DNA from 2 places in the Microbacterium faecale genome. Region 1 is predicted to be linked to the other one. Evidence: riboswitches for the same ligand, from Rfam matches in the RefSeq annotation. Region 1 holds a riboswitch; the other holds the start of a gene.
What was found. A riboswitch is a leader RNA that binds a small molecule or an ion and turns the genes downstream of it on or off. The one in region 1 is predicted to bind thiamine pyrophosphate.
Positions count from the first base shown of each region.

Region 2: another riboswitch for thiamine pyrophosphate. It lies ahead of IEW87_RS15015 (ECF transporter S component); the one in region 1 lies ahead of thiM (hydroxyethylthiazole kinase).

Region 1 covers NZ_BMHO01000001.1:1,714,119-1,723,805, reverse strand. Annotated here, with positions in the region: gene thiD (bifunctional hydroxymethylpyrimidine kinase/phosphomethylpyrimidine kinase) at 1-1,255, opposite strand, end outside; gene thiM (hydroxyethylthiazole kinase) at 1,252-2,025, opposite strand; TPP riboswitch at 2,017-2,111, opposite strand; gene nadA (quinolinate synthase NadA) at 2,205-3,488, shown strand; gene nadC (carboxylating nicotinate-nucleotide diphosphorylase) at 3,517-4,389, shown strand; gene IEW87_RS08085 (cysteine desulfurase family protein) at 4,386-5,552, shown strand; gene IEW87_RS08080 (NUDIX hydrolase) at 5,562-6,254, shown strand; gene IEW87_RS08075 (ABC transporter ATP-binding protein) at 6,275-8,122, opposite strand; gene IEW87_RS08070 (MDR family MFS transporter) at 8,328-9,687, shown strand, end outside.
Region 2 covers NZ_BMHO01000001.1:767,361-777,047, forward strand. Annotated here, with positions in the region: gene IEW87_RS03515 (TIGR03620 family F420-dependent LLM class oxidoreductase) at 1-727, shown strand, start outside; gene IEW87_RS03520 (ABC transporter ATP-binding protein) at 1,353-3,401, opposite strand; gene IEW87_RS03525 (ABC transporter ATP-binding protein) at 3,398-5,140, opposite strand; gene IEW87_RS03530 (D-alanyl-D-alanine carboxypeptidase family protein) at 5,213-7,144, opposite strand; TPP riboswitch at 7,291-7,400, shown strand; gene IEW87_RS15015 (ECF transporter S component) at 7,394-8,020, shown strand; gene IEW87_RS03535 (ABC transporter ATP-binding protein) at 8,017-9,480, shown strand; gene IEW87_RS03540 (energy-coupling factor transporter transmembrane component T family protein) at 9,477-9,687, shown strand, end outside.

The DNA of each region.
Region 1 (9,687 bases):
GCGTCCCGTCGAACGCGGCGAGCACACCCGCGGATCCGACGAGCGCGTCCGGGCTGCGATCGCCGGGAAGGTGGCCTCCCTTGGCGTAGACGAGCACCTCGTGGCGCGCGGCGAGCCGCTGCGCCTGCGCGAGTGCCTCCGGCCACTCGCGCGCCTCGGGTTCGCCGACGAGCACCGCCAGCTCCGGCAGGTTCGGCGTGATCACATCGGCAAGACCGACCAGCCTCGTCAGGGCCGCCTCCGCGGCAGCGTCGAGCAGACGGTGACCGCTCGTGGCGATCATCACCGGGTCGAGCACGACGGGCGTGGATTCGCGGCGCGCCGCGAGCCAGTCGGCGACGACGTCGATCACGGTCGCGTCGGCGAGCATTCCGATCTTCACCGCATCGATACGGACGTCGGCGTCGAGCGCCGCCAGCTGCTCACCGAGGAACGCGGCGGGCGGAACGTGGACACCGGCCACGCCCTGGGTGTTCTGGATCGTGAGGGCCGCGATCGCGGCCATGCCGTAGCCGCCGGTCGCCTGGATCGTCTTGAGGTCCGCTTGGATCCCCGCCCCTCCCGACGGGTCGGATCCCGCGATCGTGAGCACGTTGGGCACGGGGTGCGCGGCGCGTTGCCACTCGTGGTGCAGCTCCCGAGCGGCATGCTCAGGATCCGCCGCGCGGCAGATCGCGCGCACGACGGCGATCCCCGCCGCACCGGCCGCGATCGCGTCCGCCGCGTCGCCCACGCCGACGCCGCCGATTGCGACGCACGGCAGAGCTCCGGCGGTCTGCGTCGCGCGAGCGAAGCCATCCCATCCGAGCGGCTCGGGTGCGTCGGGTTTCGTCGGCGTCGCGCGCACGGCGCCGACACCGAGATAGTCGACGGTTCCCGGAGAGAGCGTGCGGGCACGTGTGATCTCGTCGCCGGTCGACGCGCTGAGGCCCACGATCGCCCGCGGCCCCACGCGTTCGCGCACGTCTTCGACGGGTTCGTCGCCCTGCCCGACGTGCACGCCATCGACGTGCATCCCCGCCGCACGCGCGGCGAGGAAGACGTCGACGCGGTCGTTGATGAGAAGCACCGCTCGGCCGGCGATCGCCTCAGCGCAGGCGTCAACGACGCGGAGGAGGTCGCCATCGGCGAGGTGCTTGCCGCGGATCTGTATCGCGGTCACCCCGCCCTCGACCGCCGCCGCGACGATCGCGGCGGGGTCGCCGTCGTCGATCGTCGCGAGGTCGGCGACGAGGTACGTGCTCACGTCGATCATCGTGATGCCAGCTCGGCGGTCGTCACCGCATCGAGCGCGTCGAGGAAGCGCACGGCGAACGTCCCCGGGCCGACGTCGCCCTGCGCTGCGCGCTCGGACGCGGCCGCATACAGCTCGTGGGCCGCGACGGCGCCCGCGAACGGATCCGACACCGCAACCGCTGCGGCCACGATCGCGCCGAGCGAGCAGCCGCCGCCCGTGACGCGCGTCAGGAGCGCGTCACCACCCGTCACGCGCGCCTCGCCGGTCGGCCCGACGATGAGGTCGACGGGCCCCGAGACGGCGACCACCGCCCCCGTCTCCGCGACGAGCCGCTCGACGGCGCTCCGTGCCGCCTCGACGCCATCGGTCGCGTCGACACCGCGACCACCGGATCCCTCGCCCGCCAGCGCGCGGATCTCGGACGCGTTGCCGCGGATCACGTCGGGCCGCAGGCGCAGCAGCTCACGCGCGAAGTCGGTGCGCAGCGTCAGCGCGCCGACGCCGACCGGGTCGAGCACCCACGGGGTCTGCGCGTCGTGCGCCGCCGATGCGGCTTCGCGCATCGCCCGCCGCTGCTCGTCATCTGGCGTGCCGAGGTTGATCAGCAGCGCCGACGCGTTCGGCGCGAGCTCGGCCGCCTCGCCCGGCACGTCCGCCATGACCGGCGCGGCGCCCGCCGCAAGCAGGGCGTTGGCCGTGTAGTTGATCACGACCGCGTTAATGATGCACTGCACGAGGGGCACGCCCTCGCGAAGCGACTGGAGAATACGGGCACTGGCGTCCGTCATGATCGACATCCCTCCGCTCGTGTGAACGAGATCAGGTTCTTCGGGTGTGGTCTCAGTCCCCGGCGGGGACACCCCGTGTCTTCTGCCGACCACCGTAGCGGACACCCTTACGGTCATGCGTACCCGAAGTCCGCGTATACTTCAGGTCACAGCTACCTGAACCACAGTGAGGACCACGCATGCCCGCCACCCGCGTCACGCTCGGCCCCTCCGTGGCCGATGCGATCTCCGCTTCCCCGGACGACTCCTGCACGACCGATCTCGCCGAGTCGCCCTGGTCTTTCGACGACGTGCCCGGCTACGGTCCCGGGTCGTCGATGGCGGATCCGTTCCCGCAGCACGCTCCCGTCCAGAGGGACCTGCCGCCCACCTACCGCGACGCCTCGGACGACGAGCTGCACGCGCGGATCCGTGTCGCCCGGGAGGAACTCGGCGAGCGCGTCGTGATTCTCGGCCACTTCTACCAGCGCGACGAGGTCGTGCAGCACGCCGACTACGTGGGTGACTCCTTCCAACTCGCGCGTGCCGCGACCGAGCACCCGAACGCCGAGGCGATCGTGTTCTGCGGCGTGCACTTCATGGCCGAGACGGCCGATCTGCTGTCGGGGCCCGACCAGGAGGTCGTCCTCCCCCACCTCGGCGCCGGGTGCTCCATGGCCGACATGGCATCGATCGACGAGGTCGAAGACTGCTGGGAGCAGCTCGAGGACATCCTCGGGCCGCTCGACGAGCCGGACGCCGATGGCCTCGCGCCGGTGATTCCGGTGACGTACATGAACTCCTCGGCCGCGATCAAGGGCTTCGTCGGCCGCAACGGCGGCATCGTGTGCACCTCGTCGAATGCGCGCACGGTGCTCGAATGGGCGTTCGCGCGCGGCCGGCGCGTGCTGTTCTTCCCGGACCAGCACCTCGGCCGCAACACCGCCAAGGCCATGGGAGTGCCGCTGACGAGCATGCCGATGTGGAACCCTCGCCAGCCCCTCGGCGGATCCTCCGCGTCCGAACTCGTGGGCTCTCGCGTCATCCTGTGGCACGGGTTCTGCTCGGTGCACCGCCGCTTCACGACCGCGCAGATCGACAAGGCGCGCGCCGAGCATCCTGGGGTGCGCGTGATCGTGCACCCCGAGTGCCCCATGCCCGTCGTCGATGCCGCGGACGAGTGGGGGTCGACCGATGTGATCCGCCGCGCGATCGAGGGCGCGACAGAGCCGCAGACCTTCGCAATCGGCACCGAGATCAACCTCGTCCAGCGGCTCGCCGCACAGCACCCCCAGCACACGATTTTCTGCCTCGATCCTGTCGTCTGCCCCTGCTCGACGATGTACCGGATCCACCCGGCCTACCTCGCGTGGGTGCTGGAGCGCCTCGTCGCCGGCGAGACGGTCAACCAGATCACCGTCTCCGATGACGTGGCCGCCCCCGCCCGTCTCGCGCTCGACCGCATGCTGGCGGCCACCCCGTGACGTCCTCCCCCTCGACCCCGGAGCGCACATGCTGACCACCGCTGCCATCGATCGCGTTGTTCGACTCGCCCTCGACGAGGACGCCCCGTGGGGCGACCTCACGAGCGAGGCGCTGATCCCCGCCGGCGCGGTCGCGCGCGCCGAGCTCGTCGCCCGCGAGGCCGGCGTGTTCAGCGGCGGCGACGTGTTCCGTGCGGCCTTCACCACCGCCGACTCACGGATCCAGGTGGAGATCCTCGCCGAGGAGGGAGGGCGCTTCGACGCCGGCGTCCGCCTCGCGCGGATCGACGGGCCAGCCCGATCCGTCCTGACGGCCGAACGCGTCGCCCTCAATCTCGTCCAGCGCATGTGCGGCGTCTCGACGTTGACGGCTCGGTTCGTCGACGCCGTCCGTGACACTCCGGCGCGCATCGTCGACACGCGCAAGACCACGCCCGGACTGCGCGCGCTCGAACGTCACGCTGTCATCGCGGGCGGCGGACGCAACCACCGGTATTCGCTGTCCGACGCGGTACTGGCCAAAGACAACCACCTCGCGGTGCTGGCGGGGCGGCCGCTCGCCGACGTGCTGCGCGACGCTCGAGAGCGTCTGCCCCACACGACGCACTTCGAGGTGGAGGTCGATCACGTCGACCAGATCGACCCCGTGATCGCCGCGGGCGTCGACACGATCATGTTCGACAACTTCTCGATCGACGACCTGCGACGTGGCGTGGAGCTCGTCGCCGGCCGCGTGGTCGTCGAGGCGTCGGGCGGCGTGACGCTCGACTCCGTCGCGGAGATCGCGCGCACCGGCGTCGACGTCATCTCGGTGGGCGCGCTCACACACTCGGCCGTCGCGATCGATCTCGGCCTCGACATCGCCCTGACGGAGGGCGCTGTCACCCCTGGCGCGCCGTGACCCTGTACCTCGATCACGCCGCGACCTCCCCGGTGCGTCGCGGCGTCCTCGACGCCATGGCGCCATTCCTCACCACGCGGTTCGGCAACCCGTCGAGCACGCACGCGGTGGGCGACGCCGCTGCGCGCGCCCTCGAGGAGGCGCGACGCGGTGTCGCTCGACACCTGGGCATGCGACCCAACGACGTGATCTTCACCTCCGGCGGCACCGAATCGAACAACCTCGCGATCAAGGGAATCGCGGTGGCCGCCGCACTCGACCGCGGCGCGCGCCACGTCGTGACCACGGCGATCGAGCATTCCTCGATCCTCGAGTCGATGCGCCAGCTGCGGCGCGTGCACGGCTTCGAAGTGACGGTGCTGCCGGTCGACCGGCACGGCGTCGTGGACCCGGCTGCGGTCGGCCGCGCCCTCCGCGCGGACACGGCACTCATGGCGCTCGGCGCCGCGAACAACGAGGTGGGCACGGTACAGCCGGTCACGCAGATCCGCGACGTCTGCCGGGCGGCGAGCGTTCCGCTGCACGTCGATGCGGTGCAGGCCGCCGGGTGGCTTCCGCTCTCCGGCGTGGCGGCGGAGGGGCGCCGCTCGCCCCTGGGTGACGCGGTCGCGCTCTCCGGCCACAAGATCGGCGCGCCCGCGGGCAGTGGCGTGCTCGCGGTGCGTCAGCGGATCCCGCTCGAGCCGCTGCTGCACGGCGGCGGCCAGGAGCGCGGCCGGCGCTCCGGCACCGAGTCGGTCGCCGGGGCCGTCGCGCTGCGCACCGCGCTCGACGTCGCTGAGGCGGAGCGTGAGAGCGCCGCGCAGCGCGTCTCCGACGTGCGCGACGCGTTCGTCCGCGACGTGCTCGCGCGCGTCGACGGTGCGGACCTCACGGGCCACCCGACGGAGCGCCTGCCGCACATCGCGAGCTTCACGGTCGCCGGAGCGGGCGGCGAGAGCGTGCTGCTCGACCTGGAACGGCGCGGCGTGATCGCCTCGAGCGGATCCGCGTGCTCCGCAGCAAGCGTCGACCCCTCGCACGTGCTCGTCGCGCTCGGCATCGGCGACGACCTGGCACGCACCGCGATCCGGTTCTCACTCGCGGCATCGACCCCCGATCTGACGCCCGTCGTCGCCGCACTCGCCGAGGCCGTCTCGGCGCACGTGGGGGCGGGTCGGTAGGCTCACGGTGTGACACCTGCCGCAGACGATCCGATCCGCGTCGCCGTCTCGACCGTGATCTTCTCGGTGCGCACGCGCGAGGACCGCGACGTGCTGATGATCCCCCTCGTGAGACGCACGCGCGATCCGTTCGTCGGATCTTGGGCGCTGCCGGGCGGATGGCTCGCGTCTGACGAGGGCCTCGGCCTCGCCGCGGGACGGACGCTCGCTGAGACGACCGGGCTCGCACCGAGCTGGCTCGAGCAGCTGTACACCTTCGGCGACCTCGACCGGTCGCCCTCGCGGGTCGTGTCGATCGTCTACTGGGCGCTGCTGCGCAGCGACCTCGTGGAAGCGCAGCGAGAGGCCGTCGACGCTCCCGAGAACGTCGCGTGGTTCGACGTCGACGACCTGCCGCAGCTGGCCTTCGACCACCGGCACATCATCGACTACGCCGTGTGGCGCCTGCGCAACAAGGCCGGGTACAGCCGCATCGCCGCGGGCCTGCTGCCCGACGAGTTCACGCTCGCCGAACTGCGCGCCGTCTACGAGACCGTTCTCGGCCGCCGCCTCGATCCGTCGAACTTCCGGCGACTGCTCGAGGGCAGCGAGGCGCTTGTGCCGACCGAGCGATTCCGCACAGGATCACACCGCCCCGCGCGCATCTTCCGCTACAACAGTGAGGTGGAGCTCGCCGACCTCGGCCCACTCGGCTCGTCCTGAGGCCGACGGCGCGACGTCGGCTAGGTGACCTGCTCCGCGACGAGCGTCGCGTAGGACCCGCCCCGGGCGAGCAGTTCGGCGTGCGTGCCGCTCTCGACGATCCGACCGCGCTCGAGCACGTGGATCACGTCCGAGGAGACGACGGTCGAGAGCCGGTGGGCGATGGTGATCGTGGTGCGCCCGCGCGCCGCGAGATCGAGTGCGTCCTGCACAATCCGCTCGCCGACGGCGTCGAGGGCGCTCGTCGCCTCGTCCAGCAGCAGCACGGGCGGATCCTTCAGCAGCACGCGCGCGATCGCGATCCGCTGCTTCTCGCCGCCGGACAGGCGGTAGCCGCGCTCGCCGACGACCGTCTCGTAGCCGTGCTCGAAGCTCTCGATGCGGTCGTGGATGTTCGCCTGGCGACAGGCCGCGACGATCTCGTCGGCGCTTGCATCCGGCTTCGCGTAGCGCAGGTTCTCCTCGATCGTCGCATGGAACAGGTAGGTCTCCTGACTGACGATGCCGACGTGGTCGATGATCGACGTCGCCGACAGATCGCGCACATCGGCGCCCGCGAACAGCACGCTCCCGCTTGAGGCCTCGTACATCCGCGGCACGAGGTAGGCGATCGTCGTCTTGCCCGCACCGCTCGGTCCGACGAAGGCCACGTCCTGCCCCGGCTCGACGACGAAGGAGACGTCGTCGAGCGTCGCGGTCGTCTCCGCCGCCGCATCCGGATAACGGAACGTGACGCCGCGAAACTCGATGCGGCCGACGGGGCCCGGCACGTCGGCGACGTCAAGAGCGTCGTCGCGGTCCGCGATCGCGGGCGTCAGGTCGAGGTATTCGAAGATGCGTGCGAAGAGCGCGGTGGACGTCTGCACGTCCAGCGCGACCCGCATCAGGCTGACGAGCGGCATCGCGAGCCGCGCCTGCACGGTCGTGAACGCGACGACCGTGCCCGCGGTGAGGGATCCGACGTCACCCGCGAGCAGGAATCCCGCGGCGAGGTAGATGAGCGCGGGGACCGACGACATCAGCGCGCTCACGAGCGCGAAGAAGCCCTGACCGCTCATCGTCTGCCGCACCTGCAGGCGGATCTGGTTGCGGTTCTCCCGCGCGAAGCGCTCGGACTCGGCGCCCTGCCGATTGAAGGACTTCGACAGGAGGATCCCCGACACGCTCAGCGTCTCCTGCGTGATGGCGGTCATATCCGACAGCGACTGCTGCGTCTCGGCCGCGATGCGCGCCCTGGCTTGCCCCACGCGGCGCTGCACGAACACGAGCAGCGGCAGCAGGATCACGGCGATGATCGTGAGTCGCCAGTCGATGAGGATCATCGCCACGAGCGAGGCGATCACGGTCACGGCGTTGCCGACGATGCTCGTCACGGTGCTCGTCAGCACACTCGACACCCCGCCGATGTCGTTCTGCAGCCGCGACTGGATCACCCCCGTCCGGGTGCGCGTGAAGAAGGCGAGCTCCATCCGCTGCAGATGATCGAACATGCGTGTGCGCAGGTCACCCGCGACGCGATTGCCGACGCTCGAGGTCAGCCAGGTCTGCGCGACCTGCGTCACGGCCGCGGCCACGTACAGGCCGATCATGAACCCGATGAGCGCCCCGAGCAGACCGAGCTGCACGGGGCCGGAGTCGGGAAACAGCGCCTCATCGAACACGCGCTGGATGACGAGCGGCGGCACGACGCCGAGTACCGCACCGAGTATCACGAGCAGGATCGTCGCGAACACGCGTCGACGATACGGACGGAACAGCGCGAGGACGCGTCGCCCCAGGTGCGGGATGCGCGGCGCCTCGGCGTTTCGACGCCGCTGCGCCGCCACGTCGACGGGGCCCCGCAAGCCCACGCCCATCGGTCTGCCCATGCTCACACGACCGAGCGTATCGCGGGGCTCGGTAGGGCGACCCGACCGGTGCACGATGAGTATTTGCCGTGAGCAGCGCCCACCTCGTCCGTTGCCGAGTAGACTTACCCGGCTGCCTGCGAGGGACCTCTGAGACGCCCTGGCCCGAGGCAGATCGCCTTCTACTCTGCACGGAGTGCTTCTCGTGACGACCGATACCGGACCCATGCGCGCCCAGCCTGCCCCGCGCGATGCGATCGACCCCGCGGGTATGCGGGTGATCTGGCTGCTCCTCGTCGCGGCGTTCGTCGCGATCCTCAACGAGACGACGATGGCGATCGCCATCCCGCAGCTCAACATCACGCTCGGGATCCCCGAGGAGCAGGGCCAGTGGTTCACGAGCGCCTTCATGCTCACGATGGCCGTCGTCATCCCGACGACCGGCTTCCTGCTGCAGCGCTTCACGACACGGCAGGTGTTCCTGTCGGCGATCACGCTCTTCTCCGTCGGCACCGCCGTGTGCCTCGTCGCGCCCGGCTTCTTCGTGCTGCTCCTCGGCCGCATCATCCAGGCCGGCGGAACGGGCATCATGATGCCGCTGCTCATGACGACGATGATGAACGTCGTGCCGCCCCACTCCCGCGGGCGCATGATGGGCCGCGTCGGCCTCGTGATCTCGCTGGCGCCCGCACTGGGCCCGACCTTGTCCGGCGTCATCCTCGACACGCTCGGCTGGCGCTACATCTTCGCGATCATCCTGCCGATCGCGCTCATCGCGATGGCGCTCGGCGCCAAGTGGATGACCAACCTCGGCGAGACGACGACCGCTCCGATCGACGTGATATCGGTCGTGATGTCGGCTCTCGCGTTCGGTGGCATCGTGTTCGGCCTGAGTCAGCTCGGCAGCGCCGAGGCCGAGGTCGGCGTCCTGCCGATCGCGCTCCTCGTGATCGGCGTCATCGTGCTCGCGGTGTTCGTCTGGCGCCAGGTGCGGTTGCAGCGCACCGACCGTGCGCTGCTCGACATGCGCGTGTTCCGCTCGAAGAACTTCGTCATCGCGGTGCTCATCATGACGGTGGTCTCGTTTGCAATGTTCGGCACCCTGTCGATGCTGCCGCTCGTGCTCCAGACCGTCTCACAGCTCGACGCGACCCAGTCGGGCCTCGTGCTGCTGCCGGGCTCCATCCTGATGGGTCTGCTCGGCCCGGTGATGGGGCGAATCTACGACGCGCGCGGCCCGAAGACGCTGCTGATCCCGGCCACGATCCTCATCGCGCTGGCGATGTTCACGTACTCGACGATCGGGCCCGAGACGCCGATGTGGTTCATCATCATCGTGCAGATCGCGCTGTCGCTCGGGCTCGCCGGGTCGTTCACGCCACTGTTCTCCGCCTCGCTCGGCTCGCTCCGCCGCCACCTGTATTCGCACGGTTCCGCGGCGCTCAACACGATGCAGCAGGTCGCGGGTGCCGCCGGTACCGCTCTGCTCATCGGGATCTACTCGGCGCTTCTGCACACGGGCGTTGACGAAGGCCAGACGGCTCAGACCGCTGGCACGACCGGTGCCCACACGGCGTTCCTCCTCG
Region 2 (9,687 bases), 950 kb from region 1:
CGGCGGTTCTCCCGCGGCCGAGCTCGAGAGCGTCGAGGCCGTGCTGAACGAGACCGAGAGCGTCACCGTCGCGACGGGCATCGTCAACATCTGGAACGCGGATCCGGTCGAGGTCGCCGCCTCTTACCTGCGGCTTGAAGACGCCCACCCAGGGCGGTTCGTACTCGGCATCGGATCGGGCCACCGGGAGGCGACGCCGGAGCGCGTCCGCCCGCTCGCGGCGATGCGCGCCTACCTCGATACGCTCGACGCCGAGGGCGTGCCGACTGACGCGCGCCTGCTCGCGGCGCTCGGCGACAAGACGCTGGCGCTCGCCGCCGAGCGGTCGCTCGGGGCGCACCCGTACCTGACGACTCCCGCGCACACGAAGCACGCTCGCGGGATCCTCGGTGATGCTGTGCTCGCGCCTGAGCTGAAGGTGTCACTCGCAGCCGACGCCGACACCGCGCGCGAGACCGCGCGGGCCTACCTCGCGCGATACTTCGGCCTCGACAATTACACGGGCACGCTGAAGCGGTTCGGGTTCGACGACGCCGCGTTCGTCGGCGGCGGCACGGACGAACTCGTCGACGTCGTCGCCGCGAACCCTACGGCCGATATCGCGGCGGCCGCACTGCGCGCCCACCTCGACGCCGGTGCCGACCACATCGCGGTCCAGCCCATCGGCAGTGACGTCCTCGGAGACCTCGAGCGCGTCGCCGACAGCCTCGGCCTCACCGACGCTTAGCGAGTCGCCCCCGCGGCTACCTTCCACAAATGCACCTTCCCGGCGGGATTTAGAGCCATTTTCGTCATGTAAGGGGCGACCGCTGCGCCCAAATGACACAAATGCATCTTCCCGGCGGGGTTTGGAGCCGTTTGCGTCATGTAGGGGGCGACCGTTGCGCCCACCTTCCACAAATGCACCTTCGTAGCGACTTTTGGAGCCATTTGTGGCATCTGGATGGTGAGCGTCGCGCCCAGATGACACGAATGCATCTTCCCGGCGGGTTTTAGAGCCATTTGCGTCATGTGCGGGCGATGGCTGTGTCTACGTTTCACGGATGCGTCTTCCCGGCGGCGGTTGGAGCTACTTGCGTCATGTAGGGGCGACCGCTGCGCCCACCTTCCACAAATGCACCTTCGTAGCGGCTTTTGGAGCCATTTGTGTCATCTGGGCGGTGAGCGCTGCGCCCAAATGACACGAATGCATCTTCCCCGCCAGTTTTAGAGCCATATACGTCATGTGGGCGGCGCCCCTATCGGCCACCTGCCCCGCGCGCAACGGCCGCCTGCCGCCCGCATCCACCTGCCCCCCTGCATCCACCCGCCCCCGCGCACACTGCAGCCCCGCGCGGGACGGCAGGCGGCGCCTACGCGTCGGTGGGGCCGCCGATGACGGGGGAGGCGCCGGTGGGGTTCTCCATCGCTTCCACTTCGTCGACGTCGACCGCGGCGTGTTCGAACTGGCTCTGGTAGAGCCGCCAGTACGCGCCGCGGCGGGCGATGAGTGAGGTGTGGTTGCCCTGCTCGACGATGGACCCCTGTTCCATCACGAGGATGAGGTCGGCGTCGCGAATCGTCGACAGGCGGTGTGCGATCACAAACGAGGTGCGCCCCTCGCGCAGCGCCGCCATCGCCTTCTGGAGCAGCAACTCTGTGCGGGTGTCAACCGAGCTGGTGGCTTCGTCGAGGATGAGCACCTGCGGGCGCCGGACAAATGCGCGCGCGATCGTGATGAGCTGTCGCTCGCCGGCTGAGACGTTGGCGGCGTCCTCCTCGAGCAGGGTGTCGTATCCCTCGGGGAGCGAGTGCACGAACCGGTCAACATAGGTCGCCTCGGCCGCCGCATACACGTCGTCGTCGCTCGCCTGCTCGTTGCCGTAGCGGATGTTGTCGCGAATCGTGCCCGCGAACAGCCACGGATCCTGCAGCACCATGCCTGTGCGTGACCGCAGATCGCCGCGGGTCATCTGCGCCACGTCCTGCCCATCGAGCAGGATCGCGCCGCCGTCGACCTCGTAGAACCGCATCAGCAGGTTGACGAGCGTCGTCTTGCCAGCGCCCGTGGGGCCGACGATCGCGACCGTCTGGCCGGGCTCGACCCGGAAGGAGAGATCCTCAATCAGCGGCTGATCGGCCGAGTAGCTGAACCGCACGTGCTCGAATTCGATCACGCCCGTTCCGTCGGCCGGCGCGGTGGGAGCATCCTCGGCATCCGGCTCCTGGTCTTCCTCGTCGAGCAGCGCGAACACGCGCTCGGCTGAGGCGGTTCCCGACTGCACGATCGGCAGCATGCCGCCCAACTCCGTGAGCGGCTGCGTGAATTGCTGCGAGTACTGCACGAACGCCTGCACGTCGCCGATGCGGATCTGGCCGCCCGCGACCATCACGCCGCCGAGCACCGCGATGCCGGCGTAGGTGAGATAGCCGACGAACTGCATCGACGGCATCATCACGCCCGAGAGGAACTGCGCCTTGAACGACGCCTGGAACAGCTCCTCGTTCTCTTCGCGGAACGCCTCGCGCATCGCCTCTTCGCGGCCGTAGACCTTCACGAGGGCGTGCCCGGAGAACGACTCCTCGACGCGCGAGTTCAGTCGACCGACCTTGCGCCACTGCGCCTGGAATGCCTTCTGCGACTTCGGGCCGATGACGCCCATGATCACGCCGATGAGCGGGATCGACACGAGCGCGACGAGCGCGAGCTGCCACGAGATCGTGAACATCATGATCAGCACGCCGACGACGGTCAGCAATGACGTCAGCGCGCCGGATAGCGACTGCTGCAATGTCTGCGTCATGTTGTCGACGTCGTTCGTGACGCGGCTGATGAGCTCACCGCGCTGCACCTTGTCGAAGTGGCTCAGCGGCAGGCGGTTGACCTTCTCCTCGATCTGCTCGCGGACGCGCCACATCGTGCGCACCATGATGACGTTGATGATGTAGCCCTGCAGCCACTGCAGCAACGATGAGGTGACGTAGATCGTCATCGCCCACAGCACGATCACGCGCAGGCGCTCGAAATCGATGCCTGAGCCCGGTGAGAAGTCGTGCATCGCGCGCACCATGTTCGCGAACTCGTCCTGGCCCGCCGACTCCAGCGCGGCGACGACCTCGGCCTGGCTCATGCCCTCGAACTGCGCGCCGAACGTCGTCGACAACACGCCCTCGAACACGACGTTCGTCGCCTCGCCCAGCACCTTCGGCCCCGCCACCATGAGCACGACGCCGATCGCGCCGAGCACGGAGGCGAAGATGAACGCCCACTTGTGGGGCTTCAGCAGCCCGAGGAAGCGCAGGAAGCTCGGCCAGAAGTCCTTCGGCTTCCCGCCCATCGCGCCCGGTTCGTCGGCGCCGGCGGCGATCATCGCCTCCTGAGCGGCCCGCTCCTCTTCGCGCTCGTCGACCTCGACGCTCATGCCGTCACCCCCTTCTCCTCGGCGCCGCGTTGCGAGGCGATGATCTCGCGATACGTCTCGCTCGTCTCGATCAGCTCGTCGTGCGTGCCGAGGCCCGCGCTGCGGCCGTCGTCGAGCACGAGGATCCGATCGGCGTCGGTGATCGTCGATACGCGCTGGGCGACGACGATCTTCGTGACGTGCGGAAGCTCGCGCCACAGCGCCTGTCGCAGCCGGGCGTCGGTCGTCAGGTCGAGCGCCGAGAACGAGTCGTCGAAGACGAGGATGTCCGGCTGGTGGACGATCGCGCGCGCGATGGCGAGGCGCTGGCGCTGGCCGCCGGAGACGTTCGTGCCACCCTGCGCGATGCGGGTATCGAGCCCGTCGGGCTTGTCACGCACGAAGTCGGCGGCCTGCGCGATCTCGAGGGCATGCCACAGCTCCTCGTCGGTGGCGTCCTCGCGCCCGAACCGCAGGTTCGACGCGATGGTTCCCGTGAAGAGGAAGGGGCGCTGTGGCACGAGGCCGATGCCGCGCCACAGCACGTCGAGGTCGGCCTGCGTGACGTTGACGCCCTGCGCCGACACGGATCCGTCGGTGGCGTCGAACAGGCGCGGAATCAGCGAGATGAGCGTCGTCTTGCCCGCTCCCGTCGAGCCGATGATCGCGACGGTTTCGCCGGGGTCGGCGCGGAAGGAGATGTCGGACAGGACCGGCTTCTCGGCGCCCGGATACGTGAAGGAGACGTGGTCGAAGGCGACCTCGCCGCGCGTCGGCATCTCGCTCACGGGGGACTCGGGTTCGACGAGCGTCGTGCGGCTGTCGAGCACCTCTGAGATGCGCTCGGCGGAGACGGCCGCGCGAGGGATCATGATCGCCATGAAACTCGCCATCATGACGCCGCCGAGGATCTGACCGACGTACTGCATGAAGGCGAAGAGCGTGCCGATCTCGGTGTTGCCAGCCTCGATCTCGAGGCCACCGAACCAGACGACGCCGACGATCGTGACGTTGAGCACGAGCATGACGAGCGGGAACATCAGCACGAAGAGGGATCCGACCTTGCGGCCGACGATCATGATGTCGGTGTTGGCCGCGCGGAAGCGCTGGGCCTCGATCTTCTCGCGCACGAACGCGCGCACGACCCGGACGCCCGTCAGCTGTTCGCGCATCACGCGGTTCACAGCGTCGATGCGCGTCTGGAACACCCGGAACAGCGGCACCATGCGGCTGACGATGATTCCGGCGACGATGAGGAGCACCGGGATAGAGATGCCGAGGATCCAGCTGAGCCCGACGTCCTGTCGCAGGGCCATGATGATGCCGCCGATGGCCATCATGGGTGCCATGATGAGCATCGTCGCGCTCAAGACGGCGAGCATCTGCACCTGCTGCACGTCGTTCGTGTTGCGGGTGATGAGCGACCCGGATCCGAACGCGCTGACCTCGCGCTCGCTGAACGAGCTGACCTTCGCGAAGACGTCGTGGCGGATGTCGCGGCCGAGCGCCATGGCGGCGCGGGCCGCGCAGAACGTCGCGACGATGGCCGCGAGGATCTGACCGAGCGCCACGACGAGCATCCAGAGGCCCGTGCGGACGATGTAGCCGACGTCGCCCTGCGTGACGCCGGTGTCGATGAGGTCGGCGTTGAGCGTCGGGAGGAACAGTGCGGCAAGCGCCGACGCGAACTGGAAGACGAGCACGCCCACGAGAAGAAGCCGATATCTGGAGAGATATCGGATGAGGAGTTTCAGGAGCACGCGTGAAATCCAACCACCTTGCCCCGACACACGAAAGTGTGGCGGGCAAATTCCTGACAAAGGTCAGGAATTTCAGGCCCCCAGGCCGAGCAGTTCCAGCGGGTGGGTGAGACGCCACTCGAGGCTGGGACGCGGCAGTTCCTCGGTCGTGATGAGGTCCACCTCGGCCGAATCGAGCCCGCCCGACACCGTGATCGTCCCGACCGTCGCGCCCGCGGCGTCGCCGAGATCGACATCGACGTCGGTCTCGATCTCCGCTTCCTCGCCGCTCCAGAGCGTCAGCTCGGCGGTGTCGGCGACGACGACATCCGTCTGCCCGCCCCACTCCGTCGTGACGGTGGCGATGACCGTGCCCTCGCCGACGGCGTCGACCGGCTGCAGTGCCAGAGTGACGGCGTCGAGCACGTCGCGGGTCGTGCTCGCCTGCAGGTCGCGATCGGCCTGGCCCATGACGACCGTGTACACGCGCACGGGGTCCTCGGAATCGACGAACTCGATGTCCTTCGCCGTCATCAGGTTGTAGCTGACGATGTTCCACTCGTCGAGGTGGCCGGTCTTGATGCCGACGATGCCGTTCTCGCCCATGAGCGGGTTCGAGTTCTCGACGAGGCCAGGGCCCGGCATCTCGACCTCTTCCTGCGCGACGATCTCGGCGACGACGGGGTGCTGCATCGCGATCTGCGCGACGCGCACCATGTCCTCCGCCGTGGACTGGTTCTCGGGGCTGATACCGGTGGCATCGACGACGAGGGTGTCTTCGAGGCCGTTGTCCTGCAGCCACGCGATCGCGTCACCGAGATAGGCGTTGCGGTCGAACTCCCAGAGGTCGTCGACGAGTTTGTTCGCGTAGTTGCCCGCGGATCCCATGAGGATCCCCTCGAGCAGCTGTCGGTACGAGAGGATGCCGCCGATCGGCACGTCCAGAGCCGACTCGTTCTGGAAGCGGAGATTATCGGCCTGCTGCTGGTCGAGGTAGCCGAACTCATACACCGGGCCGTCCTCGCCCAGCTCGAGCGGCTGACGCTCGAGGAGCGTCATGACCGTGATGACCTTCGTCAGGCTCGCCATCGGAGCGGGGTCGAGCCTGGTGTCCTCCTCCGCGGAGGTCACGATTCCGTCCACGCCCTCGACGAGGATCGCGCTCTGCCCCTCGACCGGCCACGGCACATCGAGCGCTGGGCCGACGGGGGTGTCCGGCGCCTTCGCGGACATCGTCGGAGCCACGTTGTCGAGCGGCCAGACGGCGAAGGCGACGACGTAGACGACCGCGAGCACGATCGCCGTGAAGATGGGGGCGAGGATCGCCCCGACCCACCGGCGTCGACGCCGTTGCGTCAGAGCGACCGGCGCGCCGACGACCGGCGTCTGACCGGTCGCGACGTTCTCCGCCGTCAGCCAGGCGAGCGCCTGCTCTGTCTGGTTGCCGTCGTGGCGGGGGACGTACGCCGTCTTCACCGCGGTCGGCTGCTGCTGATCGGCGGGCACAGGGTCCTCCTCGGCGGGCGGAGGCCCGTCGTCATCGGTCTCGGAAGCGCGGGTGACGTCCGCATCGGCGGCGGCATCGGCGGCGGCGACGATCGGCAGGGGACCGGCCACGGTCGGCGGTTCCTGGGGCGCCGGCGGCGGCACGATTGCGATCGCCTGCGTCGCTGTCCCGAGCATCTCCTCGAGGTCGCGTTCGGGCGTCGCGCTCCGCCGTCGGAATCCGCTGAACATTTCGGCGATGACCCGCACCGAGTCCGTCTGCGGGGGCGCCGACTGCCCCGGATCCGCCGCGCCGCCGTCCTCGCGGTCGTCGTCGGCATCTTCTTCGTCGTCGTCCTGCGCGGGTGTGCCGAACAGGCCCGCGATCATCGTCCCGGTGTCCGCGGGCGGCTCCGGATCGGCGGCGTCCTCGGCAGGGGCGGGATCCTGCGGGCGATCGGTGTCGGAGTCGCGGGCGTCGTCGACGGAGTCGAGCGAACGCTCGTCGTCGCGCTCGCCGGGCTTCTCGTCACTCGTCACGCCGTCAATTTACTTGATGAGACCGGGGGATCCCCCGCAGAAACGGGGGAAGCTGCTCACGATCCGATGACATTGTGTCCACGCGGCTGATGTGCCTATACTCGGCCCGCCGAGGTGATTACCTCGCCTGCCGCATCGAATGATGCCGTAGCACCCACGGGAGTCCGAGAAGCCGGGCTGAGAGGGCGCGAGCCGCGCGCCGACCGTCGTACCTGATCCGGATAATGCCGGCGCAGGAAGGAGAACATCATGTCGTCGTCCGTTCCTTCGAAGCGGCGCTACACCTGGCGTGTCGTGGATATCGTCGTGGCCAGTGTCGTGGGCGTCGCCGCCGGCGTCGTGTTCTGGCTGTGGGGCCAGGCCTGGCCGGCGCTCGACAGCCTCCTCTCGTTCACCCCGGGCCTGTCGGGTCTGCTCGCCGGAGGCTGGCTCTTCGCCGGCGTGCTCGGCGGCCTCATCATCCGCAAGCCGGGCGCCGCGTTGTACACGGAGATCGTGGCGTCGGTCGTGTCGATGCTCGTCGGCACCCAGTGGGGCTTCTCGACCTTCCTCTGGGGGGTCATCCAGGGCATCGGTGCCGAGCTCGGCTTCGCGATCCTTGCCTACGCCAACTGGCGCCTGCTCGGTGCGCTCGCGTCCGGGGCGCTCGCGGGCGTCACGACGGCGATCCTCGACACGAACTTCTCGTCCGTCGCCGCGCTCGCCTTCGAAGTGCGCATGGTCTACGCGGCCGGCGCCGTCGTGTCCGGCATCATCCTTGCCGGACTCGTCTCGCTGCTGCTCACGCGTGCGCTCGCCGCGACGGGCGCGCTCGACAGATTCGCCTCGGGTCGAGAGGCGCGAAGGCGAAGCGCGGCGACCGTCGATTCAGCGTGACCGCGCGGGTCGAGGCGCGCGGCTGGGGCTGGCGCCACGCGGGCCGGGACAGCTGGGCCGTCTCGGATGTCGACCTCGTCATCGAGCCGGGGGAGCGCGTGCTGCTGCTCGGCGCGAGCGGTGCGGGTAAGTCGACCCTGCTGCGCGGTATCGCGGGCGTGCTCGGCGATGAGGAGGACGGCGACCAGTCGGGCGAGCTCCTCGTCGACGGGGTCCGCCCGGCTCACGCGCGGGGGCGCGCGGGACTCGTGCTGCAGGATCCGGATGCGCAGGTGATTCTCGCCCGCGTGGGCGACGACGTCGCGTTCGGATGCGAGAACCTCGGCGTGCCGCGCGACGAGATCTGGCGCCGCGTGCCGCGCGCGCTCGACGATGTCGGGCTGGAGGTGCCGCTCGATCACCCGACCACGCGGCTTTCCGGCGGGCAGAAGCAGCGCCTCGCTCTCGCGGGCGTTCTCGCGATGCAGCCCGGCCTGCTCCTGCTCGACGAGCCGACCGCCAACCTCGATCCGGACGGCGCCCAGTCCGTGCGCGACTCGGTCGTCGCGGCCGCCGCGCGGACGGGCGCCACGCTGGTCGTCGTCGAGCACCGCGTCGACCTGTGGATCGATCACATCGACCGCGTCGTCGTCCTCGGCGCCGAGGGGGGAGTAATCGCCGACGGACCCCCCGAACGGGTCTTCGCGGCGCACAGCACGACGCTCACCGACGCGGGCGTGTGGGTGCCCGGCGTCGCGCCCGTCGTGCCGCGAACCGCGCCGACGGGCGCGCCGACGTCGCTGCTCACCTCGGACGACCTCGCGGTCGGCCGTCGGTCGTTCGGCGCCAAGCGCGCGCAGGCCGTCGCCACGGGGATCCGCTTCGACGCGCTCTCCGGACGAGCCCTCGCCGTCGTCGGCCCGAATGGGGCTGGGAAGTCGACGTTCGCCGCGACCATCGCCGGCCTCATTCCGCCCGCGGCTGGCCACCTCACCGCGTCCGCGGCGCTCGCCGCGGGCGCCGCCGGGCCGCCCCACGACTGGACCTCGCGCCAGCTGCTGACCCGCATCGGCATGCTCTTCCAGACGCCGGAGCATCAGCTGCTGACCGGGACCGTGCGCGCTGAGCTCGAGGTCGGCTCGCGCGCGCTCGGCACGGAACCGGGCCGGCTCGCCGGCGAGGTCGACGACCTGCTGCACCGACTGCGCCTCACTGATCTGGCCGACGCGAACCCGTTCACGCTCTCGGGCGGGGAGAAGCGCCGGCTCACCGTCGCGGCCTCGCTCATCACGCGTCCGCGACTCCTCGTGCTCGACGAGCCGACCTACGGTCAGGATGCCCGTACATGGCGCGAGCTCGCGGCCCTGCTCGACGAGGTGAGGGGTGGTGGCACGAGCCTCGTGATCGCCACGCACGACCGCCCCCTCGTCGACGCGCTGGCGGACGACGTGCTCACGATCGGTCAGGCGGTGCCGGCGTGAGCATCATTACCCTCGACGTGCGGCGCTCGCCGCTGGGACGCCTCAACGCCGTCGCGAAGCTCACGGCCGCCCTCACGATCGGCATCGTGCTGCTGCTGTCGATCGACCCCGTCTCCGCGGGCGTCTCGTTCGCGCTCACCTGCGCGCTGCTGCCGTTCGCGCGGCTGAGCTTTCGCGACCTGTGGCTACGCGTGTGGCCGATCGCCG